Regions from separate parts of the Klebsiella scottii genome, predicted to be linked through region 2. Evidence: predicted binding sites of a transcription regulator. Region 2 holds the regulator's gene; the other holds the start of a gene.
What was found. The regulator Fur, encoded in region 2, represses iron uptake genes when iron is present. The targets are predictions, from matches to a motif close to ATAATAATGAGAACNACTATCAA.

Region 1: fhuE (ferric-rhodotorulic acid/ferric-coprogen receptor FhuE) is a predicted target of Fur. The motif match lies at 2,421-2,443, and genes of this name have one in related genera.

What each region holds. Positions count from the first base shown of each region.
Region 1 covers NZ_JARXNI010000020.1:1,885,880-1,889,979, reverse strand. Annotated here, with positions in the region: gene QFI97_RS16520 (oxidoreductase) at 1-117, opposite strand, end outside; gene QFI97_RS16515 (DeoR/GlpR family DNA-binding transcription regulator) at 131-877, opposite strand; gene QFI97_RS16510 (YncE family protein) at 1,054-2,124, opposite strand; gene fhuE (ferric-rhodotorulic acid/ferric-coprogen receptor FhuE) at 2,559-4,100, shown strand, end outside.
Region 2 covers NZ_JARXNI010000020.1:2,710,853-2,714,952, forward strand. Annotated here, with positions in the region: gene ybfE (LexA regulated protein) at 1-244, shown strand, start outside; gene fldA (flavodoxin FldA) at 395-925, shown strand; gene fur (ferric iron uptake transcriptional regulator) at 1,218-1,670, shown strand; gene QFI97_RS20425 (ChiQ/YbfN family lipoprotein) at 1,750-2,082, opposite strand; gene chiP (chitoporin ChiP) at 2,130-3,533, opposite strand; gene glnS (glutamine--tRNA ligase) at 3,974-4,100, opposite strand, start outside.

The DNA.
Region 1 (4,100 bases), 820 kb from region 2:
CAGCTTCAGGCCGTCAATCGAGCGGATCAGCGGCGCATGGAACGTTTTGCCCACGAACCCATAACCGATCAGCGCAATATTAATGTTCTTACCGTCACCGGCGATAACTTTGTTCATTATTCTCTCCACGTTATTGAGCGTCAGCGATGTTGATGTGCATTGAAATGTCGTCCCCGGCGTCTTCCCAGGCTTTATCCAAAAATAACTGATGAATTTCTGCTAATCCGGCGACCAGATAAGGCTCGCAGTGGTTCAGCTTCATATGGTCGGCAACCAGCCAGCACTCGGTGCTGGCCGCCAGCATGGCGCGCTTGATCTCCGCGTCGGCCTCCTGGCTGGCGCTTAAACCCAGCTGCGCATGCAGCGCGCAGGCGCCGAGGATGGCGATATCAGCCCGATAGCGCGCGAGCAGCGCGAGGGTTGCGCTGCCGGCAAACAGGCGCTGCTGCATATCCCATCTGCCGCCTAACAGAATCAGCTGAATATCCGCCCGGTCGCTGAAGTGCTGGGCGATATCTAAAGAGGTGGTGATAACGGTCATCGGCCCTTTGATGTGGCTGGCGACGGCCAGCACGGTGCTGCCAGCATCTAAAAAGATCGTCGAGCCGGAGGGAATTTTCTCCGCCACCATTTTACCTAAGCGCTGCTTCGTTTTTGGCAGCAGGGCATTTCTGCCCTGGCGGTTCATCGCCGACAGATCGAGGGCGATGGCGCCGCCGTGATTCTTTTGCGCCAGCCCCTGCTTTTCAAGATCGGTCAGGTCGCGACGAATGGTGTCTGCGGAAACCTGCAGCTTATCTACCAGCTCGCTGATGCTGACCTGCCCATTTTCGCTAATAATATCAAGTAGGTATTTTTGTCTGGCGGTTTTGTGCACGGTCTTTAATCCTGCAAAATGCTGCAATAAATCGCATAATACAGCATTTTGCGGCAAAAGAAATCCCGCACCGGCGAAAGCGGGCGCAGCGTGACGGGGGGCGGGGCTTGTTAGTTAAGGGGAAGCGGTTATTTTCCCCTTAGCCCGATCGTCAGGTGCCGGAAAGCGGTGAAAACTCAGTTGAGCTTAATGCGGGCAACGCTGTCCGGGCCCTTGGTGGAATTATCCTCATTGAAATCCTGCTTGATGCTGACGTAAAGAGTGTCCTGATCAGGGGAGAGCAGCAGGCTGTTCGGATGGCTGGCGAACGACCACGCATTTTTCAGCGCATAGGTGGTGGCGTCCAGCTGGAGTACCTTCTTCGATTCGCGCTGGCTGATATAAACCTCATTGCGCTTCGCGCTGAACTTAATACCCAGCGCATCGCCGTCGATACGCTTAATGACCTTACCCGTACGTTCATCAAAGACCAGCGTCGTTTTGGCCTTGGAATCATCGGTAACAAACAGGCGGCCGGTGGCCGGATCTTCCGCCAGATTGAGGAACAGGTACTCTTTGCCGTCGCCCGGGGTCCAGCGCTGCTCAATTTTGTGGCTTGCCGGGTTAATCACCAGAATTTCCCCGCCGCCGTTTGCCGCATAAATGCGATCGGTGAGCGGGGAGTAGATCAGTCCCGTCACCCACTTCCCGGCATTATCAATCCGGCCCTTCAGGGTCATGGTTTTCGCATCTACGATGGAGATAAAACCCGGATCGGCTACGCGGCCAATAAACAGCTGGTTATTGTGGAACAGCACTTCACGGGCGCCGATAGGGTCGCCGTCCTTATCCTGACCGACGAACATCAGGCGCTGTAGCACCTTACCGCTTTGCGCATCCACTTTGGATACCCCGCCGTCCAGCGAGTTGGTGGTGTAGAACGCCTTGCCGTCATCCGCGACCGCCATGCCGAAGTTCTTCAAATCGGTATGGGTTTCAGCCTTAGTGGCCAGCGTGGCGGGATCCAGCCGGTAGATCATGCCGCCGTTAACCGCTTTAAATCCCTGGGCGCTGGCGACAACGAGCGCGCTTTGCGCCGGCAAATAGGCCATCTCGTACAAACCATCGCCCAGCGTACGTTGGCTTAATGACGCGGGCGCTTTGGCAGGCGGCGTCTCCTCGGCCGAAGCCTGCCACGCCGTTAGGGTTAACGCGGAGAGAAGCGCAGCGCACAGCGCTGATTTACGCGGGCCAAATAACGATTTCATTCTGAACCCCATCATTGGATAAATCACTCCCGCAGGGCAAAGCCGCAGCGGGAACGTAAAAAACAAGAATGAGAATCATAATCATTTATGCTGCGGGCGCAAATCATCCCGGCCTCAGGTGCGGCCCTGAGCGCCCGAACCGGCACGAGGATGGACGACGAAGCGGCTATTTTCGCGTTCGTTTCCGCACAGTCCTGCGGCAGATCCGGTTCGCGATGATGTCAGGTTGTTGATTTACAAAAAGTATACACTTGCTTACATTTAACTGACAAAATAGCCTGCGATAAATAAGGCAAATAATTATTATTCCCATTCTCATTTGTTGTTTTCTCGCGCCGTATGCCGCCTTCAATCTGCTGACAAAGAGCGATTTTTCAGCGCTGCGGTGAGCGAGATAACGTCACTCACAATAATAATTCCTGATGGGAAAATTTATGTTTTTCAACGACAGGGGCACAGGCGGTAGACCGCCTGCACAGAGTTTATCTAAACCATTTACCGTTTCACTGCTGGCGCTGGCGATCCAGGCCTTTGCTCACCCCGCGCAGGCGGCGGAGAAGGATGAAGGAACGGCGACCGGGACGCAGCAGGATATGGTGGTCTACGGCAGCGCGGGAAATGCGCCCGAGGAGCAGCAGGATTACGCGGCAAAAACCACCCGTGCGGGGACGAAGATGCTGCTGGCTCCCCGCGATGTGCCGCAGTCGGTTACGATTGTGACCCAGCAGCGCATGAAGGATCAAAATCTGCAGACCATCGACGATGTGCTGACCAACGCGACCGGCGTCTCCTCGCAGCAGATCGACAGCGAGCGTTCGTATTACTATTCGCGAGGGTTTGAAGTCACCAGCTTCGCCTACGACGATATTCCCACCTCGCTAGGCGATGCCTGGAACTACGGCGATGCGCAGGAAGATACCGCTATTTACGATCGCATCGAAGTGGTTCGCGGCGCGACCGGCCTGATGACCGGCGCGGGCGACCCCGGCGCCACGGTGAACATGGTGCGTAAAAAGGCGGACAGCAAAACCCTGACCGGGAACGTGAGCGCCAGCTACGGCAGCTGGAATAAGCAGCGCTACGTTGGCGACCTGTCGGCTCCGCTCAATGCCGACGGCAGCGTGCGTGGGCGAGTGATTGCCGGCTATCAGGATCAGGATAGCTGGCTGGACCGCTACCATAAGAGCAAAAAGTTTCTCTACGGCGTCGTGGATGCCGACCTGACGGATAGTACCCACCTGTCGCTGGGCTGGGACTATCAGAAGTCGAATACCGGCAATCCGACGTGGGGTGGTCTCCCCAGCCTGTATAGCGACGGTTCGCGGACCCACTACGACCGCAGCACCAACACCGCGGCGGACTGGACGCGCTACGCCATTGAATCCCGCAAGGTATTTGCCGGCCTGACGCAGGAGTGGGATAACGGCTGGTCATTCCGCTTCAACGGCACCCACGGCGAACAGACCCTGAACGACACGCTGCTGTATGTGATGGGGAATCCCGATGCCGATACCGGCGAAGGCGCCAGCGGCTGGGGAAGCAAGGATCGCGGCAAGCGAACCCTCGACTCCTTCGATGCCTATGCCAGCGGGCCGTTTGAGCTGCTGGGTCGCCAGCACCAGCTGATGGCCGGCGCCAGCTACAGCCGCCAGCATAACGCCAGCTTTAGCCAGGACGGGCCGATGGATAGCGAGCAGCTCGGGGTCTTTAATAACGGCTGGAACGGCAGCGTGGCGCAGCCGGAGTGGGGGGACTGGTACCTGAATGCGGATGATATCGTGCGGCAGAAATCGGCCTATACCGCCGCCCGGTTCTCGCTCGCCGACCCGCTATCGCTGATCGTCGGCGCGCGCTACACCCAGTACAGCGCCAACGGCAGCAGCGGCGATATGCGTAAATACAACGTGACGCCGTACGGCGGCGTGGTTTACGACATTACGGAGAGCCTGTCGGCATACGCCAGCTATACCTCAATT
Region 2 (4,100 bases):
GCGTCGCCCGGGTAGACCAAAGACCAATCCGCTTTCGCGCGACGAGCAGCTGCGCATCAATAAACGCAACCAGCTTAAACGCGACAAAGTTCGCGGCTTAAGGCGCGTGGAGCTCAAGCTCAACGCTGAAGCGGTTGATGCGCTCAACGAGTTAGCTGATGCCCGTAATATGAACCGTAGCGATCTGATTGAAGAGATGTTGATGAACCAGCTGGCAGCCCTGCATAGCCAGGGTAAAGTCTGAGAAACCTCAAAAACAACACTTTCATGTAGCAGAGTGTGCAGTCGGGTGTGATTGCTGTTTCCGCGCCCTTCCCTGTTCTGCTATGATTGCCGTTATCTGCGGGCATTACGCCACTACCACATCATTAAGTTTCAAGAGGTTATTTTACTCATGGCAATCATCGGCATCTTTTTTGGCAGCGACACCGGCAACACCGAAAATATTGCAAAAATGATCCAAAAGCAGCTTGGTAAAGATGTTGCTGATGTTCACGACATTGCCAAAAGCAGCAAAGAAGACCTGCAAGGTCATGATATTCTGCTGCTGGGCATCCCAACCTGGTACTACGGTGAAGCGCAGTGTGACTGGGATGATTTCTTCCCGACGCTGGAAGAGGTCGATTTCAACGGTAAGCTGGTAGCCCTGTTTGGCTGCGGCGACCAGGAAGACTACGCTGAATACTTCTGTGACGCGCTGGGTACCATTCGCGACATCATCGAACCGCGCGGCGCAACCATCGTCGGCCACTGGCCGACTGCAGGCTACCATTTTGAAGCCTCTAAAGGTCTCGCCGATGACGACCATTTCGTCGGTCTGGCTATCGATGAAGACCGTCAGCCTGAGCTGACCAACGAGCGCGTAGAGAAGTGGGTTAAACAGATTTCTGAAGAACTGCATCTCGAAGAAATCAAAAACGCCTGATCGTTAAACGGCGCTACCTTCGGGTATCGCCGTATTGATAGGTAAAAGCAATAAAACTAATAGCTACAAGTTTTTAACTTTTAATCACATATCTGTACAATGTCCTCTGATTTAACGAGGAGACGTGACACAGTTTGTAGCGTGTGCCTCGTTTTTGACAGCATACAAGGCTCGATGCTTGCGGTTTTCATTTCATCATGGCAGTTCTATAATGAGACGCATTACATCGGGTGATTCTCTGTATTACTTCCGCTAATGGAAGTAGATCGTTTAGCAACAGGACAGATTCCGCATGACTGACAACAATACCGCATTGAAGAAGGCTGGCCTGAAAGTCACACTTCCACGATTAAAAATTTTGGAAGTGCTGCAGGGGCCGGATAACCATCACGTCAGCGCGGAAGATTTATACAAACGCCTGATCGACATGGGTGAAGAGATCGGTCTGGCTACCGTTTATCGCGTACTGAACCAGTTTGATGATGCCGGCATTGTTACCCGCCATAATTTTGAAGGCGGTAAATCCGTTTTCGAACTGACGCAGCAGCATCATCACGATCATCTGATTTGCCTCGATTGTGGCAAAGTGATCGAATTCAGCGATGACTCCATCGAAGCGCGTCAGCGTGAAATTGCCCACCGTCACGGTATCCGCCTGACCAACCACAGCCTGTACCTGTACGGCCACTGTGCAGAAGGCGATTGCCGCGAAGATGAACACGCGCACGACGCGGTGGAAAAATAGTTTCCCGCAGCGTAAGCAGCAAAAAGCCAACCCGCAGGTTGGCTTTTTTTATGCCCGCAAATACGGAGTACGAGGGAAATCAGGGCCGGGTATTGTTGCTGCGGATCTCTTTCCAGATCTGGTCGCAGCGGGCTTTCACCGCCTGATCGTTGCCGGTGCGGGTCGCCAGGATACACTGCTGATAATCCAGCACGCGCACGCTTTCCTGATTAGCGAACTGCTGATGCTGCTTATCCTCTTTAAGAACGTTCAGCACGCTCTGGCACGCCTGAACTTTATCCGGATTCCCTTCTGCCGTATTGATGCAGGCGCTGTAGGCATCCTTCAATTTAGTATCTTCTTTTGGCGCCGGTGACTGCGTACAGGCCACCAGACCCGATGCCATGATGGCGATGAGCAATAGCTTCTTCATAATCAACCTCACGGGCTGGCGGCAGGCTTACGCCCGCCGCTACGGCATCAGAAAATAGTGAACGGGGCAATAACCATAAACTTCACGTCGCGCTCATCCTGGAAGATGTTGCCGTAACCGCCGCTCCAGCTTGGAATATCGGAGTGGTTGTCGTACTGAGTGAAGTGGAGTTTGAACAGCGTTCCTTTCGCCCGGCCGTCCTGCACGGTATACATGGCATCGAGGCTGTAGGCCGACTCTTCCAGACGTTTGTCCGCGTTGTAGTACGCATCGGGCGTCGCCATTTTGCCTGGTTTCGCATCCCACGCGTAAACGTAAGACGCGCCAAACGCCCAGCCCGGCATATTCCAGTTTTTCATGTCGTACATGGCGCCGAAGAACACGGCTTTTTCGCCGTTGGCGTTGAAGTCTGAGCGGTTATCCCACCACACGTCCAGGCGACCGTTAGAGGATGCGTAGGTTGGAGTCATACGCTGCAGGAAGTAGCCCTGCTGACCTTCAGCCTTCACCCAGGTGCCTTCCAGACGCAGGTCCAGCACGTCGGCAACCTTGTAGCCAAAGGTTAGCGCCTGTAGCCAGGCGGTGCCGTCATAAATATCGTTCGCGCCGCCGTTGCTGACCTTATCGCGGGTACCGTAGAACTGATAGCTGGTGCTTAACGGAGCGCCGGCGACGTCAAATTTATAGCTGGCCTTAGCAAAATACTGGTCGATATAGCCTTGAGCCTGGCCAAACGCGGCTTCCAGCACGAGGTCATTTTTAAAATCATATTTGGCGCCCAGAGAGTGCAGATAATCGACTTTCGTCTTCTTATCGTTCTGATAGAACTCATCCATCTCAATGTGCCACGGCGCTTTGTATTCGTTCGTCCACATGTAGGAGAAACTCAGCGCGCCAGAGTCGCCGTAATCAAAGTTGGCTCCGGCTTCGGCACCTTGATAAGTGCCCGGCATAAAGCTCCAGTGCGGAGCCAGCAGCGTTTGCCCGGTTGGCTGAATATAGCCAGCGCGCGCCCACGCCGGGCCATACTTAAATTTTGCCGCCGCTTTATAGAGGCTAATCCCGCTCTTGTCGCCGGAGTAATCTTCGTCGTAGGCTTTATTTCTTGAGGAGAAGGCAATTTCGTTCGGGTGACCGCTTTCGCTGCTTTCCGCCATTTCAATTGCGGTAAAGGCAGCCACGTCAATACCAAACATATCGGCAGCATAGCCGGACTGGAAATCCAGGTTGGCGTTCCAGGTTGAATGCGAAAGGTTGGTTTTGTACTTATCGCCGTCGGTGACGTCTTTACGGTCGCGCTCACGCTGCCAGTAATAGATACCGCCGGTTAACGTGGAATCATCAATAAAACCTGCTGCGCTGGCCTGCGGAACAACGATCCAGCTCGACATCGCGGTGACGGCGGCAATAGCCAGCGCCAGCGTACTACGTTTGCCACTAAACGTACGCATGTGCATATCCTCTTTGACGTTTTAAAACGCGGAGCCAAAGGCAAGCCGCGAAAAATAAATAAGACTGCTAAAAAGCGGTGCGGTAAAAATCCGCATATCCACTCTGGATAGACTATTTTTCGTGACGCGAATTATCAATCTCTTTCGCCGACCAAAGCTTAAGATTATGACAAAGCGCACATAATCTATGTCTTTTTGTTACAGCCTGGGATTTCGTACATTTAGCGCGGAAGTATTTGCAAAATCAGGATAAAAGATGAGATGGAAACGCTTACAGCGGTTTTTTACACAAAAATAACAGACGGGCCAGGCGGGATATATTACAAGCTGTAAACAAGATTAATTCGCATCGCGAAAATAACCAAATGAGTCAGCTAAATGCGGAAATAAAAAAACGCCGCGCGATGCGGCGTTTTTGATGACGATGCGGCGACGCGGGTTTATGCGCCGATCTTCGCCCAGGTATCACGCAGGCCAACGGTGCGGTTGAACACCAGACGGTCGGCGCTTGCATAGCGGCTGTCGAGGCAGAAGTAGCCTTCACGCTCGAACTGCAGGGCCTTACCG